DNA from 4 places in the Sphingomonas sp. PvP055 genome. Region 1 is predicted to be linked to each of the others. Evidence: riboswitches for the same ligand, from Rfam matches in the RefSeq annotation. Region 1 holds a riboswitch; each other region holds the start of a gene.
The links. A riboswitch is a leader RNA that binds a small molecule or an ion and turns the genes downstream of it on or off. The one in region 1 is predicted to bind cobalamin.

Region 1 (4,748 bases):
CGGAAGTCGCTGGCAAATCCCGATGTCATTATCTCAATGATCGATGGCAAACCCTACAAGACGCTGACGCGGCATCTTTCTACCAACGGTCTGACGGCTGGCGAATATCGCGCTCGCTATGGTTTAAAGGCCGACTATCCCATGACTGCACCGTCCTACTCGGCACTGCGGCGGGATATGGCGAAAAAAGTTGGTCTTGGCCGAAAGCCGGGCCAGAAACCGCCAGTCAAGGCAACGGTGCCTACATCTACACCAAAACGTGGTCGTCCCCCGAAGGTAGCCGAGCCTGCGTGAAGTGACAGGCGCCGAACATGCCCGCCGCCACTATGCTTCGACTCGACGTGGATGATCGTCCGCTATTGGGCGTTTTCGGTCCGACCGCTCTACCACCCGAAAGCTGTCAGTCGGCTTTGGGGGGGCAGTCGGCCCGTCGGTCATGTGGCTGAACGTCCCGACCTGGTGGGGAACGGACAGGCAGCTTTCAGGAGGCGGCTGGCGATAGCTGCCGTTCCCGAAAAGGATGCAATTCTGGGAAAGCCTGATCAACCAAGCACAATCTAGCCGCGTTCTGGCTTGCCCTCGAAGTTACTGATGGCGGAAGCGTCGGTGCGGTTCCTCACGCCCCACTCGCACAGGGGCAGCAGAGCCTCGATCAGCGTCATGCCGAATGGAGTGACGGTGTAATCGACTTTGGGCGGCACCTCGCCATAGTCGCGACGAACCAATACCTCTGCCGAGGCGAGTTCACGCAGTTGCTGTATTAGCACCTTCTCGCTGATGCCGGCGACCGTCCGCTTGAGATCGCCGAACCGCCTCGGACCCGAGCGGAGGTGATACAGGATCAGCGGCTTCCATTTGCCGCCCATGATGGCCAGCGCGACATCAAGGCCGCAGTCAGATGGAGGAACGCTCATCGCATCTCTTCGGTACTTACCTTTAGGTAGGTTCTACCCACATTACCAGTGCCGGTCCATATTCTAAAAACGTGCGCGACGGGATCAATCATCTTTCCGTCGCAACAATGGAGCTTAAACATGACCGACACGCCGACCATCCTGATCTATGCAACATATCGCATCCAGCCCAGCGACGTGGAAGCGTTCCGGGATATCGCTTCGCGCATGGCGAGCGCGGCCAGGCTGCGGGACGGCTGCGTATTTCTTGACGTTACGGAGGAAGTAGGTGCCGCCGGCACGTTCCGGCTGATTGAAGCCTGGCGAGATCAGGCGGCGTTGAACGCACACCTCTCCACGCCCGATTTCCAAGCGGTATTCGAAGAAGCTGGGAAACTCGGCATCACCGACCGTCAGGCCGACTCCTATTCGATTTCGGGCAGAGCGGCGCTCGACATGCCGTCCTGACCGGAATGAGGACCGGCCCACAAGGCGTTCCAGCAAACGGACGGCGGGAGAGAAGGCGTCGGCCTTCTCGGAATCGATCGTGAACTGAGAATTTATCCAGTGTCTCGATATCCCGTTTGATTGGCATTTTAGGACGTAGTGGGGGGTGGTTGTCCGGCAATGCCGATCGCACTGCGATAGGGCAGCTCTGAGCAATCTTGCAGATTGACGGTGCCACGGGTACGCGCTTCTCGTCTAGCTGGATGAATATCTTGCTGGGCAGTGATCGCGCTGGTGTCCCGAGAGGGACTTAATAGGGAACACGGTGTGGGAGATACTCTCCCGAAGCCGAGGCTGTCCCTGCAACTGTAAGCGGCGAGCGAGACGTACATCGCGTCCTCTTTTGGAGGGTGCAGCCACTGGACCAACGCCGTAACGGCCGAGATCCGGGAAGGCCGTATATCGAGCGACGACCCGTGAGCCAGGAGACCTGCCAGCGTCTGGTCGCTCTTGCTTTGGTCCAGGGGATGGTCGGGGCACGGTTCTTCCGTCTGAGCGACGAACGAGCGGCGGGGGTCGCATCGGTTCGTGTCGCGGGCGCTTGCGTCCGCCTGTCGACGCGTGCCGACCGTTCGCAGCGGACGCCCCCGTCCGAAGTCGCTTGGCGCACGGGGGACGGACATGAAGAATCTGAGATTACGAACAAAATGGCTCGAATGCGTGGCTATAGCTTCGGCATGTAGCACCACACCAGCATGGGCTCAGGGGCAAAACACCGAGGCTGTGCCGTCACAGGCACCAAACGACATTGTCGTGTTCGGCCGCGGCGAAGCGAAGATCGGTGTTGCGCATGCAGCAAGTGAGGGCACCGTCGCCGGTGCCGACCTTCTGGTTCGCCCGCTGCTGCGCGTTGCCGAACTGCTAGAGGCGATACCTGGCATGGTCGCTGCGCAGCATTCGGGAAGCGGCAAGGCCAACCAGTATTTCCTGCGTGGCTTCAATCTCGATCACGGTTCGGACTTCACGACTTATATCGACGGGGTGCAAATGAACCTGCGCACCCACGGTCATGGCCAAGGCTATCTCGATCTCAACGGACTGATCCCGGAGATCGTCGCGCGCGAGGATTTTCGCAAAGGGCCATACCGTGCCGATGGCGGCGACTTCGCGCTGGCGGGGGCTGCCTACATGACCACGATCGACAGCTTCGCCCGGCCGTGGCTTTCGGTCGAGGGCGGCTCTTATGGCTATGGTCGGATCGCCGCGGGCGGGACGATTGACGGGATTGGTCCGGGGAAACTGACGCTCGTCGCGCAAACCAAGGTCTACGACGGACCATGGGAGGAGCCTGAGCATATGCGACACGCATCTGGCTTTGCGAAATATACCGCTCCAGCTGGCGCAGGCCAGGTCGAAGCCTCGCTCAACGCCTACCGCGCGACCTGGCGTCCGACCGAACAGATTCCCGAGCGCATAATTGGTACCGCGCTCTGCAAGGACGTGTTCTGCTCACCCGATCCGACGGCACGCGGCGAAACGACACGGCTCGTCGGCAACGTCGCGGTCCGCCAGCCTGACTGGCACGCCAATGTCTATGGTCAGTTCTACGACTGGTCGATGTATTCGAACCCGACCTACACCGACCCGGACGGGACCAGCGCACAGATCCGCCAGTTCGACAAACGCTGGATCGTCGGCGCGAGGGGCGAAAAGCGTTGGACGCTCGCACCGACCCTTGCCGTCTCGCTCGGCACCGAAGAGCGCTACGACCATATCGGCAGCGTCGGTGTGTATCGCACCAGCGCGCGATCGTTCCTGTCGTCGCTCGGCCGCTACCATGTCGAGGAAGCGTCGGCAGCATTGTACGGCGAAGCGACGTGGACGCCGGTTACGGGTCTCCGCCTGATCGGTGGGGTTCGTGGGGACTATTATCACTACGTCGTTCGCGCGCGGGATCAGGCGGCGGTCTTGGCCGGCGAAGGCAGAGGCGACGACGCGATCCTGTCGCCCAAGGCATCAATCGCGTACTCGCCGACCGATCGGCTGGAGTTCTACGGCAACTGGGGACGTGGGTTCCACTCCAACGACGTCCGCGGCGCGGTAAACGTCGAAACGCCGGTGCCTGTGCCGGTCCGCGGCAACGGCCGCGAAGTCGGCGCCCGGTGGCAGTTACCCGGCATTACGCTGACCGCGACCTATTGGTGGCTCGACGTCGACAGCGAACTGCGCTTCGTCGGAGATTCCAACGCGGTCGAACCGACCGGTGCCAGCGAGCGTCGTGGCTATGAACTTGTGGCGTTCTGGCGGCCCAGGCCGTGGCTTGCGATCGACGGCAATTACACAGCGAGCCGGTCGCGGTACGACAATGGCGATCGTATTCCCAACGCCTTCGAGAACGCCGCATCCGCCGGGATCGCGCTGGTGCTCAATCCTTGGGAGGCAAGCGTTCGCGTCCGCCACCTCGGGCCCTATCCTTTGATCGAAGACAACAGCGTCCGAGATACAGGAAGTACCGTCGTCAACGTCCGCGCGGCTCGCAAGATCGGACGGTTCGAGGTGTACGGCGAGGTGCTCAACATCCTCGACAGCCGCGACAAGGATATCGCCTATTTCTACGAATCCTACATCCCCTCGTTTGATACCGCGGGACCGGCCGATGGTCGTTTAAGCCGCGTAGTTGAGCCACGGACGTTGCGCCTGGGTGTCCGGGTGAGTTTCTAGGCGGTGCCAGATGATCGCCAGTCTCGGGTGAAGCTGGCGATCATTCAATGGCTGCGCACCTGCAATGGTGTCTGCCTCATAGTGCGCGCATTGGACTCTACCCCTCAGATCGGTACGCCCCCACTCAGACGGGTAGCATGTTCCCATAAGCGACGCAGACTGTGCGGAAACTCGCCTTTGGCTGGTGCTGCCGCCTAGGCTGCGCTGGATGGGACCGAAACTGCGGACACCCAGATTGGTGAGATCGGAACGATCGGCATACGCTAGAGGGCGACCTTCTCGTCCTCAATATGGTAGGGCTTGCCCGTAATATGCGCTTTGACGAACGACAGTACCGACACCACGGCCTGATCTGCCCCCCGCTGAGAGGCCCAGAGACTATGATAGTCTGGACCACGAAAGGGACGACAGATGCCATTCAAGAAGCACAAGCCGGAAGAGATCATCGGCAAGCTGCGTGAAGTTGAGATCGTGCTGGCACAGGGGGCATCGACGGCCGACGCGTGCCGGCGGATCGCTGTCAGCGAGCAGACGTACTACCGCTGGCGCAAGGAATATGGTGGGCTGAAGACCGACCAGGCGCGGCGGATGAAGGATCTGGAGAAGGAGAATCTGCGGCTGCGCCGGGCGATCTCGGACCTGACGCTGGACAAGCTGATCTTGCAGGAGGCAGCCCGGGGAAACTTC
Region 2 (4,748 bases), on a different contig from region 1:
TGTGCGCGGTGCCAGTGCTGGTCGCGATACGCCGCGGTGCCGATCGCGACCGCCGCGGACGACACCGGCCAGTCGCCGAGCAATGCGCGCAGTCGCGGCGCAAGATCGGTTCCTGCGATGACGAACCCGAGGCGAAGCCCGGGCAGGCCGTAGAATTTCCCGAACGAGCGCAACACGATCAGCCGATCGCCCGCCTCCGGGCAGAGGCCGGGCGCGGGGTCGGCATAGGCTTCGTCCACCACCACGGTCATCCTTTGCGCGAGGGTGCGAAGCAGCGCGGGATCGGTGACGCGTCCATCCGGGTTGGCCGGGCTGGCGAGGACGAGCAGGTCGGCGCCTCCCATGCCACCGTGCTCCTGCGCAGGCAGGAGCCCAGAGTTACGCGCGTTCGGTGCGGTACCCTGGGCCCCCGCCTGCGCGGGGGAATCGCTCGTTTGTAGGGCCGTGACAGCTTCCGGTGCCACGGCAACCGCGTCAGGCCATGCCGCGAGATGCCCGGCATAGCCCGGCCGCACCACGCACGGTCGCCGCGCAGCGATCACCAGCGCAAGCAGCCGCATTGCGAGGTCGCTCCCCGGCACCGCGATGACCCGCGCCGGATCCGCCACGCCGAACGCCTCCGCCGCGGCGGCCTCGAGCCCTGCGATCGCGCCCGGTTCGGGGAGCTGCTCCCACCCGAGCGGCACGCCTGCGACCGGCCACGCCCAGGGCGCGATCCCGGTCGACAGGTCGATCCAGTCATCCCCGCCGAACATCGCACGCGCGGCGTCCACGCGCCCGCCGTGCGCGTGGAACAGGGCAAGATCGCGTGCGCGCAACGCTCAATACGTCAGGCGGACGCCGCCGAAGGCAGCGCGGCCGGGCTGACCATATTGGTAGATCGTCTGGTATTTCGTATCGAACACGTTCTCGACCCGCCCGAACACTTCGACCATCTTCGTGACCGGGAAGGACGCGCGCACGTCGCCGAGCACATAACCGTCGAGCCGCCGCGCGTTCGACGCATTGTCGAAACTATCCCCTACCGAGGTCAGCGTCGCCCCCGTCGTCAGGCCGAACGCCCAGCGATAATCGGCGTTGACCGTGATGCTGCTGTCGGGCCGCCGCGCGAGCTTGCGCCCGAAATTGCGGCTGCCGGCGGAGCGGTCGGTCGCGTCGAGATAGGTGTAGCTCGCGCTCACCGTCAGCGGCTCGACCGGACGCAGCAGCAGCGTCAGTTCGACCCCCTGTGCCCGCGTCCGTGCGATGTTTTCGTACGTGCCCGACGGACGACCCGCGCAGATCCCCGTGAGCGGTGCTGCGCACGAGACGAAGGTGATCAGATCGGACGAATTGCGATGGAAGTAGGTCGCGCTCGCTTCGACCGCGCCGTTCAGCGCCTTTTGCGTCACCCCCGCATCCCAGCCGTGCGAGCGTTCCGGGTTCAGCCGCGTGTTCCCATACTCGCTCTGCAACTGGTACAGCGTCGGCGCCTTGAAGCCTTCGGAATAGCTCGCGCGCAGCGTGGTCGCGCCATGATTGGGGGAATAGACGCCGCTCCCCGAAAAGGTCGTCGCGCCGCCGAACACATTGTGGTCGTCATGCCGCACGCCGCCGGTCGCGGTCAGCCCGGTGATCGGGGTGACGGCGAGCTGGCCATAGACGCTGAACAGCCGCGCCCGGCCCCGCGTGACCGGCCCGCCATAGCTCGACGAGGAAAAGCGCGATACTTCCCGCTCCGCGCCGAAGGTCGCGAACACCGCCGAGGTGACGTTCGCGGTGCCCTGATATTCCAGCCGGTCGTTGCGCCCGATCCCGCGAAACGTCTCGGTCGGGTCGCCATCGGGGTCGATGTTGCGCCGGTCGGTGTCGGTATGCGCATAACCGAAGCGATTGTGCAGACGCCCGTCGAACAGCGCGGCGTTGAGCCCGGCATAGCCGACCCATTGTTCGACATCGCCATATTCGCGCGTGTCGCCGAAGGTGAAGTTGGGCGGTGGGAAACCGTCGATGTCGGTCCGGCTGTTGGTATAGAAGCCGCGCAGGTCGACCGAGACGTCGCGGGCCAGCGCGATCCCGAGGCTGCCGTTCGCGGCATAGTTGCGGTACCCGTCCCGCTCGGTGCCGGGGGCGTAGGCCGAGATCCCGTCGGTGCCGTAATAGCCGCCGCCGAGGCTCGCGGACACCGGCCCCATCTTGCCCGAGACGTTGGCGAAGCCCTGTGCGGTGCCATAGCCGCCGCCCTCGGCACGCGCGTTGATCGCGATCTGCTCGGTCGGCTGGCGGGTGATGAGATTGACGACGCCGCCGATCGCCTGGCTGCCCCACAGCACCGATTGCGCGCCGCGCAGCACTTCGATCCGCTGGATGTTGCCGATCAGCAGATTGCCGAAGTTGAACCCGCCGCCGGGGGCGGAGGGATCGTTGAGCTTGATCCCGTCGATCAGCGCGACGGTCTGGTCGCTGTCCGCGCCGCGGATGCTGACCGAGGTGGTGGTGCCGATCCCGCCGTTGCGCACCACGGTGACGCCGGGCGTCTGGCGCAGCAGGTCGGACACGACGACCGCCTGGCGCTCGGTAATCGTCGCGGTGTCGAGCACCGTGACCGACTGGCCGACGGTATCCGCCGGGCGCGCCGCGCGGTTGGCGGTGACGACGATATCCTGCGATGCGTTGGCGGCTTGCTCCAGCGTGGCGGTGGATTGCGCGCTCTCGGCGAACGCGGGCGCGGCGGCGGCGATGCACGGCAGCAGGATCAGATAGGCACAGGTCTTCACGGTTATTCCCCTTCGCAACAGCTACGGGGGCACGCACGGCGCTATGTCGGAATTCCGTTTCCCGCCGCGCACGACCCCAACCACGTCGTCTCGCGAGGAAAACCTCGATCGCACGGCACACCCCGGCCGGACGAAGGACAACCGCGACAGGCAGGTCTCCTGGCTCCCGGGTCGTCGTCTGGCTCGGCCTTCCCGGATCCGGAGATCCAGTGGCACGCAGAAGGAGCAAGACTCGCCGGTCACAGTTGCGGGGACAGCCCCGGATGACGCGCTTGAGCACGCTTCCGGGTTCCCTTTTCATCCCATCTCTGGGAACCTGTCGCATCGGCGCGTCTAGAGCGCGCTTTGGGCAAGGGCAAGATGTGACACGGACGACACTATTCCTGGGCGGTGCCCGCTCGGGCAAGAGCCGCCTCGCGCAGCAAACCGCCGAGGCGTGCGCGGGGCCGCTCGCCTATCTCGCCACTGCCGAGGGCCGCGACGGCGAGATGGCGGACCGGATCGCGCGGCATCGCGCGGACCGGGGGGAGCGCTGGCGCACGGTGGAGTGCCCGCTCGCGCTGCCCGCGGCGATCGCTTCGGTCGAGACGGGCGCGGTGCTGGTCGATTGCCTGACGTTGTGGCTGTCCAACCTTATGCTCGGCGAGCATGACATCGCGGGCGCGACGGACGATCTGCTGGCTGCCATCGCGGGGAGTCCGTTGCCGATCGTGATCGTGACCAACGAGGTCGGGATGGGGATCGTCCCCGATCATCCGCTTGGTCGCACCTTCCGCGATGCGGCGGGGCGGCTCAACCAGGCGGTCGCGGGGCAGGTCGACGCGAGCTATTTCGTGGCCGCCGGGCTGGTGCTGCCGTTGCAGCGGTATCGGACCTGACGCCGCGGGGCTGGTCTCCGCGGTCCGCAAATGGCATTCCGGTCAAGGGATTGCACGAGGAACGACGATGACGCGATGGATCGACGCGCACCAACACTTCTGGTCGCTGACGACGCCCGGACATGAATGGCCGACGGCGGCCGAAGCGCCGATCCACCGCGATTTCGGGCCGGCAGACCTGATCGCCGCGTGCGACGGGCTTCCGCTGGCGGGAAGCGTCCTGGTCCAGTCGCAACCGACCGATGCCGATACAGACTGGATGCTCGCGCTGGCGGAGCGCACGCCGCTGGTGCGCGCGGTGGTCGGGTGGGTCGATCTCGCCGACCCCGCCGCGCCCGATCGCATCGCCGCGCTCGCTGGCAACCCGTGGTTGCGCGGGCTGCGCCCGATGCTCCAGTCGATCGACGATACCGACTGGCTGCTGCGCGCGGACCTTGCCCCCGCGATCGCGGCGATGCAGGCGGCGGGGCTGCGGCTGGATGCGCTGGTCCAGCCGCGCCACTTGCCGATGCTCGCGCGGTTCGTGGAGCGCTGGCCCGACCTGCCGATCGTGATCGATCATGCCGCCAAACCGTTCCCTGCCGCAGGGACACTCGATCCGTGGCGCGACGACATCGCCGCGCTCGCTGGGCTTGGGGTGCATTGCAAATTGTCGGGGTTGCGGACCGAACAGGGCTCCGGCCAGCCCGCGAGCGACCTCGCGCCTTATGTCGCGCATCTCGTCAGCGTGTTCGGGCCGCGGTTGATGTGGGGGAGCGACTGGCCGGTCGTCTTGTTGTCGGGGGATGATTGGCGGCGCTGGCACGACGATGCGCTGCGGATGGCGCGCGATGCTGGGGCGGACATCGACCGGCTATTCCACGATGCGGCGGTGGATTTCTACGCGCTGGGGTGAGCCGTCGCCCGACCCCATCCGTTCGCCCTGAGCGCAGTCGAAGCGCCACTCCCAAGCAAGCCTAGGCTCGGGGGAGACGGGGGCTTCGACTTCGCTCAGCCCGAACGGGGGGGTGAAACGAACCCTAGCCCAGCGCCGCCTGTTTCTCCGCCGCCAGCGCATCCAGCTCCGCGCGCGTTTTTTTCTCGCTTGCGGTCTTCAACTGCCCGCACGCCGCGT
Region 3 (4,748 bases), on a different contig from region 1:
GACATGATGCCAGAGCATCCAGCCATTGTAGGGTGTCATTCGTCCGCCTTTGAAGCGCCGTGCGCCGATGCGGGTCCGCAGGATGCCGATCCACATCCCCGCAACCGCCGCGGCGATGCAGGGACCAGACACCCATAGCACGACTTGACGCCAAGCCGTTTGATCCTGTCGTAGAACCGTCGGATAGACCCAGTGCGGCACCGAGCCGAGCCAATTCCAGAACCGCTCGCGACGGGTGGTCATTTGAACGACGGCGCCCGTCGTCGAGGACACATAGGCCTCCGTGCCGGACGCGTCGGCAAGCGCAACCTTCCAAAGTGGACGATGTTGATCGAAGCCGCCAGCAACCGTCCACTGATCCCGGGTCAGTCGTTCTACGTGCCTCGTCGGTGCGTTGGCAAAGCGGCCAGCGACCCGACCGGCGTAACGAGCATCGACTGGCCGCAGGACGGTACCGCGACTGGCGGCGAGAGTGGTGTGCGTCCCATCCCACCCGGTCACGCGCCATACAGGCGCGCCGTCGCGCATCTCGAGCAATAGCTCCTGCGATAGCCGTCCGCCGTCCAGCGGAGGCGGCACGTTCACTGCTGCCCAGTCGATCGCCTCGCTCCCAGCCAGCTTCTCGGCTGGCGAGAGGGAGGGATAAGGCACGTAGACCATCACCAGCCCGGACAGAAACCACATGGCGAAGAACAGGCAGCTGGCGATGCCGATCCAGCGATGAACGAGGTACAGCCAGCGCCGGGCAGTCTTGCCAAGCGCCGGCCGCCTGAGGCCGTTAAAAGCTGACACGAAGCGAAACGTCGACCGAGCGGGGACGGCCAAGGACCCACTGCTCGTTGTTGTACGTGCTGAGCGCATAGTCCCGGTCGAACATATTGTAGGCGTGGATATCGACCGCGAGGTGCGGCGTCACCGCATAAGAGAGCGTGGCATCGACCGTGATGTAGCTGGGGACGCGAAAGCTGTTCGCATTGTCCGAATAGCGGCGCCCGACATAGCGCAGTCCGGCGCGTGCCTGGAGCGAGCGCGTTGCGTTCCAACGCAGCCAGAGATTGGCAAGCGTCTCGGGGACGTCTGGCGGGGTATTGCCGTCGAAGCTCGAGCCGCCAGAGACGAAGTCGTCGAACGTCGCGTCGAGCACGCTGCCATTTGCATCGATCCCGACGCCGTAAGGCAGATCGAGCGACACCGCAGCCTCGATACCCTTAGCCGATCGCTGGCCGACCTGCTCGACCGGGCTCGTCGGGGTCAGCTGTGCCAGCAAGCGCTTCTTGACGATGCGGTAGGCGGCGAGGGTGGCGGTGCCGCGACCGTCGAGGAACACCGCCTTGGCGCCGACCTCGATTTGGTCGCCGACCGCGTTGCTGAACTGCACCTGCCCGGTCGAATAGGTGGTCAGCGTCCCCAGCGGGTCCACGCCGGTGGCATATTGCCCATAGAGCGACACCGTCGGGATCGGCTGATAGACGCTCCCGACCCGCCAGGTCACATTGTGCAGCCGCTTGGCGAGCACGAACGTCTCGGTGCCGGTGCCGCCCGGATAGTCGATCGACCAGCGGCGGATTGTGTCGCGCTCGTAGCGGACGCCACCGACGATCGAGACGTGCGTGCCGAGCTTAAGCCGGTCCTCGGCAAAGACCGCATATTCGTTGGTGCGTGTGCGATAGCGCGGTGCGATGCCTTGCGTGTCGACGATCAGACCGGGATCGAACGCGAAGGGATCGACTTCCGAAACCTGCGGGTCAGACTCGAAATTGTGGGAGTAGGTCAGTTTGATGAGGTTGACGTCGAAGCCCATGACAAAGTCGTTGCCGACGCCATCGGCGACGTCCGTCCTGAACGTCACGCTCCCCTGATCGCCCCACTGCGTCTGGTCGTGGACGATGCCGGTCATGTCGGTGCGCAGGATGCGGCCGGGCGTACCGGTATTGGCGCTGCCGTTGGCGCAGGCCCCGTCTGCGGCGATCCAGCAATAGGTTTCGAGATTGAGCCAGGAGCGTTTGGAGGTGAGGCGATAGGCCTGGTTGCTGACGGTGACCGCATCGCTCGGCGTCCAGTCGACCTGCAGTCTGGTGCGGTTGTCCCGGTAGCGGATAAAGCCGTCGCGCGTGTTGTAGTTGCGGTCCCGGATGTGGTCGTCGAGCCGTCCCTCGATCAGCGGCGTGCCGAAATAGCGCATCGGCTTCTGGTCGCCGTAATCGTCCCGCGCGGTGACGACGAGCGTGTCGGTCGGTGTCCAGCGCAGCGTGCCCGAGACGGCATGGCTGCGCGACTGGCCACGATCGACATAGCCGTCGGACCGACGATAGCTTCCGTCGATGCGGTAGGAGAGGCGCTCGGTGATCGGCCCCCCTGCGCCCGCCGCCACATGGAAGCTGTCCTGCGAGCCATAGCCGATCTCTCCCTCCACCTGCGTCCGCTGCGTATCGGGTTTGCGCATCAGGACATTGACCGCGCCGCCCAGAGCACCCTGGCCGTAGAGCACCGAGGCCGGACCGCTCAGGACGTCGATCCGTTCGACCATCCACGGATCGGTCGGAAAGGTGATCGTGCCCGCAGCCGGGAACAGCCTGATGCCGTCGATGAGCTGGAGCACGGATCCCTGACCGCTGAAGCCCCGTGCGGCGAGCGCGGTGCCGCCATTGCCGGGGTTGCCGGCGTTGCTGATGCCCGGCGCACGGCTCGTCGCGTCGATCACCGACATATCGCCGCGCGCGCGGATCGTGGCGCCGTCGATGACCGAGAGCGTCGCGGGGGTCTCGAGCGGCGTAAGGCCCAGGCGGCTGCCGGTCGCATTCGGCGTGGTGAGCGTGTCCTGAGCATGCTGGCCAACAACGAGGATGTCTTCGTTGTCGGGGGCGGGCGTGGATTGAGCATTAAGAGGTGCTGCGAACACAGGCGACAGGAAAGCCCCCGCGACCGCGAGGCGAGACAATAGGAATGGCATTACGGTAATCCCCGGGGCGTCGAGCGAACCCGGCAGGGACCTCCCGCGAACGGCCGACATCCGCGCCAGCCGGACGCCATCGCGACCGGCACGCATGCCCGTGCGGTCCCCACCGCACACGTCGTCGCTCGACGGAGTACCGTGCCGCGGCCACCCCCTGGGCCAGGCAAGAGCGACCAGACGCCGGCAGGTCTCCTGGCTCACGGGTCATCACACGATGCACGGCCTTCCCAGGCCTTTATGACGTAACGTCCGGCCCAGTGGCTGCCCCTTCCTATGAAGAAAGAAGCGATATGCATCGCGCTCGCCGCTTACAGTTGCAGGGACAGCCTCGGCTTCAGGCGGCGAACCACCCTCACCGCGTTCCCTATTAAGTCCCTCTCAGGACACCGACGCGATCATGCCAGCCTGCTTCAAAAGCAGATCAGCGGTGCCGATGTATCCCGATCAATGCCTTTGGGCAATCGCCATAGCCGAACGTTACGGTCTGGCTAATTCGCTGTGGTTTTAACGAGGCCGTGGAATTGCAACCACCAGACAAACTCGTTGAACCAGTGGTCGCTCGTCGTACCTTTCGCGTGCAGATCGAACCCGTGGCTACCTCGTTCATACAAGTGCAGCTCGGCTGAAGCTCCTGCCTGCCGCCATGCAGTATAGAGCAGCACGGGATCGTTCCGCTGGTACTCGTCATCTGCCGCACCGGCGATGAATGCGGGAGGCGCATCTTCCGGGACCGGCGTCCGTAGTCCGCCGTAGATCAGGCCTACAAAGTCAGGCCGCGACGCTTTGGCGCCGATTGCCAGATCGGCTGCAAGATACGCGCCCGCTGAAAATCCAATCATGCCAACCTTGTGAGGATCGATGCCCCACTCGCGCGCGCGTTCCCGGACGATCGCCATGGCGCGCGCCCCGTCCTCGATCGCATGAGGCTCACCAGCGAAGCGCGGCATCTCCATCGGTCTGCCCGTTTCCGCCCGCGACATGACGATGCCCATCTCTTTCATATGGACATCCGGCATCCGCATCGGCCCGTCACCGCTCCGGATCGTCCGGTACTTCAACACGAAGGCAGTAACGCCACGGCCGGCCAGTGCCTGCGCCACGTCTGTGCCACCAAAAGTGTAGCCGAGGGCTACGAAGCCACCACCGGGCGCGACGATCACGGCGGTGCCGTTGGCGCGACCAGGTGCAGGGCGATACAGCTCCAGCGTTGGTTCGCTGACATCGTAGATCATCGTCTCGCCGGTCTTCATCCGGTCCCGCACTTCCGGGACACCGAGCGACGGAACACCGCCCTTTGCATAGAGGGGAATGATCTTCCCGCCGGTCGCCGGTGCCCGCGCGCTTGCAGCCGGCGACAGAGGGGCGACTGCCACGCCTATGCTTGCCAAAGCGATCCAGCGCCTCGCCAGCTTCGCCATGGCCATATCCGCACCTTGAGCGTGACATAGGCCGAACGGGGCTGGTTGGGCGCGACCACTGGATAACCAAGGTAGGAATAGGGATCGAAGGCTCGTTGATTTCCCAGATTGACCACTGACGCACCAAGGGTGAACCGGCCAATGTCGTAATACGCCTGCGCATCGATCGCGGCATAGCCCGGTACTGCGAGGGTATTGGGCAGCGTCAGCTCACGCGAGGTAAAAGCGCTGATGCCTGCACCGAATGACAAGCCCTTGGCCGTACCGTGCAATACCCGGTAGCGAGCCGCGACCCGCCCGCTACTTTTCGGAACACGAGCGAGCCGGTCGCCAGGTGCCACACCATCGTCGCGGGTATCGGTGTAGGCGTAATTGGC
Region 4 (4,748 bases), on a different contig from region 1:
GCGCCGCCGCCGCCCACGCCGCCCGATCCGACGTCGCGAGCGCGACCTGGAACACCGGCACCCCGGCGCCATTGAGCGGCGTAACGCCCGCCGCATCGCTCGCCGAGAAGGCGGTGGCGTTGACGATCGCCGCAGGCGCGAGCGCCGCGACCCAGCGCGCGATCCACCCGCGCGCCGCGCCGTCTTTGAGCGACGGGACGAACAGCCCGATCACAGCGTACCCCCGCGCCTCGAAGCCCGCGTGCAGGGCTGCGATCGGCGCGACATCGGATGCGATCAGATACGACCGGTAGAAGACCAGCAGCACCCGCGGCTTGCCCGCGGTGATCGCGAATGCCGCCGGGCAAGAAGCGCCGGTGCCCGGCTGCCACCCCCCGACGCCCGCGATCCCGTGCGCTTCGATCGTTCGGTCCGTCGTCAGCGCCGCCGCCGCCGCCAGGATCTCCAGCGCCGCGCGCGCGGCGGACGCGCCGCCGAGGTCGCACAAGTCCGTCAGGCGTCGCAACGTCGCCACCGCAACGGTCGATACCGCATCCAGTCTTGGATCCACGCGCCCGTCGGCGGGCAGCACCGCAAGCGCGATCCCGCGTTGCCGCGCGATCGCCGCGAGTTGCTGGAGTCCGTAGGACCAATAAGCGGTCCCGCCGATCAGCCGGACCAGAATGCCCTTCGCGCCACCGAGGGTCCGTTCGATGTAGGTATCGACCGACAGGGGGTGCGCGAGATCGGCAAGGTTGGCGAGCCGCACCGAGGGCAAAGCCGGTCCAGCCGCACGCCACCCGACCGCGAAAGCGCCCAGGTCGCTATCGGAGAAGGACAGCACGACGAGATCCGCGGCATCCTGCCCCAGATCGCGCGGTGTCGCGGTGTCCTCGATCCCATGCGTTTCGCGAAAGACGACGTGCATCGGGGCTCAGCCGATCAGCGCCGCCTCGATGACCGCCGGATCGAGCCGGTCGCGTTCCGCAATCACCACCAGCCTGGAGCCGCGCGGTTCGTCTGTGCGCCACAAGCGATCGTAGTTCGTCCGTACCCGTGCGCCGACCGCCTGGACGAGCAAGCGCATCGGCTTGCCCGACACCGCGGCAAACCCCTTGATCCGCAGCACATCGCCTCGGCTCGCGAGCGCTTCGATCCGGGCTTCCAGACCGGCCGGATCCGCGATCTCACCACAGTTTACGACGATGCTGTCGAAATCATCATGCTCATGGTCGTCCTCGCCGTCGTGATGCGATGGGCGGGCCGCGATATCGTCTTCTGCCGCGGCGCCCAGACCCAGCACGATCCGAGGATCGACGACGCCGTCGACAAGTTCGATCACCGGGATCGGACGCGACATTTCAGCGGCGATGGCCGCTCGCGCCGCGGCGATTCCTTCGGGACCGGCGAGGTCGCATTTGGTCAGCAGCACCAGATCGGCGCACGCCAGTTGATCCTCGAACACCTCGGCGAGCGGCGTGTCATGATCGATGCTGGGGTCTGCGTTGCGCTGCGCGTCAACCGCCGCAAGGTCGGGCGCGAAACGCCCGGCGGCGACGGCCTCCGCATCGGCGAGCGTGATGACGCCATCGACGGTGATGCGCGACCGGATCGCCGGCCAGTCGAACGCCTTGAGCAGGGGTTTTGGCAAGGCCAGCCCGGATGTTTCGATCAGGATGTGGTCGGGCCGCGGATCGAGCCGGAGCAGCATCTCGACGGTCGGAATGAAGTCGTCCGCGACGGTGCAGCAGATGCACCCATTCGCCAGCTCGACGATGTTCTCGGCAGGACAATCGGGGATCGCGCATCCCCTGAGGATATCGCCATCGACCCCTAGAGTGCCGAATTCGTTGACCACCACCGCGAGCCGGCGGCCCTTGGCGGTCCGGATCAAATGGCTGATCAACGTCGTCTTGCCGGCGCCGAGGAAGCCGGTGACGATCGTGACGGGAACTTTCGAAAGGTCGGACATGTTCTTCCCCGTGGCGCAACAGCAACGAACGGGTGGGGCCGATCAAGGACGGCGCGCGACGACGGACGAGCGCCAGAAGCCGCCCGAGCCACGCACCGATGCAGCCCCAGCCGCATAGGCTCGTCGCTCAGACGGAGAACCGTGCCGCGGCCATCCCCTGGGCCAAGGCAAGAGCGACCTTATCGCCGGCAGGTCTCCTGGCTCACGGGTCATCGCTAGAGCATCACCTTCCCAGATTGCCCGGTCCTAAGACCGGCTCAGTCCAGTGGCCGCTCCCTTCCGGAGAAGGGGGCATGACGCTTTCGCTCACCGCTTACAGTTGCAGGGACAGCCGCGGATTTGGGGGAAGCCCCCCGCACCGCATTCCCATTCAAGCCCCTCGCGGGGCACCGGCGCGATCAGCGAGGACCGAATAAAGGCCCTCGCGGTGCATATTAGACCAGACGGCACGTGTTGCCAATTCGCTAATCGCCGACATGCTCCAGGACGTTTCCGGCACGGAGAAGCGCCGTGGTCGATCGGCCCGCCAGGAGTGGCGCGAAGAAGATCGTTCCGCCGCTCGCGCGCACCACATCGGCGCCGACCATCGTCTCCGGCGTATAGTCGCCGCCCTTGACCAGGACGTCCGGTCGGATCGTTCGGATCAGGTCGATCGGCGTATCATCCGAAAACGACACGATGTGGTCCACCGCGGCCAGTCCGCTCAGGACTTCGGCGCGGTCGGCTAGGCTGCTGACGGGCCGCGACGGGCCCTTCAGGCGGCGAATCGAAGCATCGTCGTTGAGGCCGACGATCAGGACGTCGCCCTGCCGTCGCGCCAAGTCGAGCAAACGCACATGCCCGGCATGAAGCACGTCGAAACACCCGTTGGTGAAGACGATCCGGGCGCCGTTTGCGCGGACATGGTCGAGTTTTGCGAGGAGCAGCGGCAGCGGGATCATCTTCGTCATCGCGTGGTCGCGCCGATACAGACGTTCCTCCAGGTCTCCGCGAGTCACCGCGTAAGTTCCCTGGCGCGATACCGCGATGCTCGCGGCGACGTTCGCCTGGTCGATCGCCGCAGCGATTGGCAGCCCCTCGACGATCCCCACGACGAGCGCGGCCATCGTGGTATCGCCCGCGCCGGTCACGTCGAAGACCTGCAAGGCCTCGGTCGGATGATCGACCATGGTGCCGTCTCGCGACACCATCAGCATTCCCTTGTCGCCCCGCGTGACCACGAGATAGCGCAACGCCATCGCTTCCAGAACCGATGCCGCGTGCGCAGCAATGTGCGCTTCATCGCAAGCACCAAACAGGGCGTGGAATTCGCGAGCGTTGGGTTTCAGCAGGAACGCACCCTTGTACCGCGAGCGATCGGCGCATTTCGGATCGACGAAGGCGGGCACGCTATATTTGCGGGCGATCGAGAGCAGCAACGGGAGTTGGTGGAGGACGCCCATGTCATAATCGGAGAAGATGACGGCGCGGACACCGTCGATCCGTGCCTCGAACCGCCGCACCAATTCTGCCTGCGCCGTCTCGCTCGCATGCCCGTCATGATCGATCCGCGCGATTTGCTGCACGCCGGAGACGACGCGGGTTTTCTGCGTGGTGGGTCGTCCCGGGTCGATCACGCGATCGAGCACGACCTTTCGCTCCTTCATCATTCTCGCGAGATCGTCTCCCGCTGCATCGTCCCCGGAGACGGTGAGCAGCACGCATCGCTGGCCCAGCGCGGCAACGTTCGCCGCCACGTTCGCTGCGCCACCGGGGCGCGACTCCTCGCGCGCCGCGCGCATGACCGGGACCGGTGCCTCGGGCGAAAGCCGACTGGCTTCGCCGATGATGTAGCGATCGACCATCGTATCGCCGACGATCAGGATGGCCGGGGGGCGTTGGTGAGTCATCTTCGGGTCTCCGCAATGTCAGCGCCAGCCGCGAACCTGAGAGGGTTCAGGACGCGTGGAGAGGGTCGGCCAGCGGCGTGCCCAGCCGCCGCCGTGATCCTGATGGGGAACGACGATGATCGAAACGGGCGCGTTCGGGGCCATGCGCGCGACGAAACTTCGGGCAATCGTGGGGTCGACCACGGGGTCATCGCCGCCCACGAAATGAACCTGCGGCACGCTCGACAGGAGCGCCGCTTCGGCTGCTGGATCGAGCGAGCGCGACAAGGGGGATAAGTGCCGTGCGCGCGTCCACTGCGCCAGATCGAGATTGGCGGCGACCGTCACCAGCGCCGCCACATCCCGCCGCCGTTCCGCCAACAGCGCTGCCAGCGTTCCGCCTCCCGAATATCCGACGAGGATCAGTCTAATCCGGTTCGTCTGTCGAAGGAGAAGATCCAGCGCCTCGGACGCACTGTCGATCACTTCCGAGGAGAAACGCGCGATACTCCAGTAATCGCTCTGGCAGTGACGCGAACGGGCAGCGTATTGGCAAGGTCTCGCCAGCCAGGCGACCGCGCCCTGACCGGGGTGTTGCACGGCAAGTTGCAACGCGACGGGGGCGGTCGGTGTCGGATCGAGCGAACGGCGCCCTTCGCGCGTGTAGGCGAAGCCGTCGCCCTCGATGTAGATCACGAGGACATCGGATGTATCGCGCCCTGATCGCGTGGCTGATGCAAGGTCGAAGCGCCCGGTCGGGATGACCTGCGACTGCCACGCCGCGTCGCGCACCAGGCGCGATGCGGACTGGCGCGCGACGGACGGGCTCCCGAAGCTGAGCGAAAGAAGTGTCGCACAGCATAGCGCAATACGGACGAGTGCATCACCGTATGGTCCCCGAACGTGGTCGGACAGATCCGTCTTCATTC

Region 2: another riboswitch for cobalamin. It lies ahead of ABIC16_RS00715 (TonB-dependent receptor plug domain-containing protein); the one in region 1 lies ahead of ABIC16_RS19925 (TonB-dependent receptor).
Region 3: another riboswitch for cobalamin. It lies ahead of ABIC16_RS18960 (TonB-dependent receptor); the one in region 1 lies ahead of ABIC16_RS19925 (TonB-dependent receptor).
Region 4: another riboswitch for cobalamin. It lies ahead of cobW (cobalamin biosynthesis protein CobW); the one in region 1 lies ahead of ABIC16_RS19925 (TonB-dependent receptor).

The regions. Positions count from the first base shown of each region.
Region 1 covers NZ_JBEPNS010000003.1:6,040-10,787, reverse strand. The annotation lists gene ABIC16_RS19940 (Ros/MucR family transcriptional regulator) at 1-294, shown strand, start outside; gene ABIC16_RS19935 (winged helix-turn-helix transcriptional regulator) at 558-914, opposite strand; gene ABIC16_RS19930 (putative quinol monooxygenase) at 1,035-1,361, shown strand; cobalamin riboswitch at 1,616-1,852, shown strand; gene ABIC16_RS19925 (TonB-dependent receptor) at 2,022-4,061, shown strand; one part of gene ABIC16_RS19920 (IS3 family transposase) at 4,473-4,737, shown strand; one part of gene ABIC16_RS19920 (IS3 family transposase) at 4,737-4,748, shown strand, end outside.
Region 2 covers NZ_JBEPNS010000001.1:151,094-155,841, reverse strand. The annotation lists gene ABIC16_RS00720 (aminotransferase class I/II-fold pyridoxal phosphate-dependent enzyme) at 1-818, opposite strand, end outside; gene ABIC16_RS00715 (TonB-dependent receptor plug domain-containing protein) at 822-2,756, opposite strand; cobalamin riboswitch at 2,889-3,091, opposite strand; gene cobU (bifunctional adenosylcobinamide kinase/adenosylcobinamide-phosphate guanylyltransferase) at 3,119-3,634, shown strand; gene ABIC16_RS00705 (amidohydrolase family protein) at 3,702-4,529, shown strand; gene rlmN (dual-specificity RNA methyltransferase RlmN) at 4,654-4,748, opposite strand, start outside.
Region 3 covers NZ_JBEPNS010000002.1:54,703-59,450, forward strand. The annotation lists gene ABIC16_RS18955 (PepSY-associated transmembrane domain-containing protein) at 1-792, opposite strand, end outside; gene ABIC16_RS18960 (TonB-dependent receptor) at 779-2,950, opposite strand; cobalamin riboswitch at 3,119-3,359, opposite strand; gene ABIC16_RS18965 (alpha/beta hydrolase) at 3,442-4,371, opposite strand; gene ABIC16_RS18970 (TonB-dependent siderophore receptor) at 4,329-4,748, opposite strand, start outside.
Region 4 covers NZ_JBEPNS010000001.1:2,028,944-2,033,691, forward strand. The annotation lists partial or broken gene cobN (cobaltochelatase subunit CobN) at 1-907, opposite strand, end outside; gene cobW (cobalamin biosynthesis protein CobW) at 914-1,951, opposite strand; cobalamin riboswitch at 2,122-2,360, opposite strand; gene rfaE2 (D-glycero-beta-D-manno-heptose 1-phosphate adenylyltransferase) at 2,416-3,840, opposite strand; gene ABIC16_RS09765 (hypothetical protein) at 3,859-4,746, opposite strand.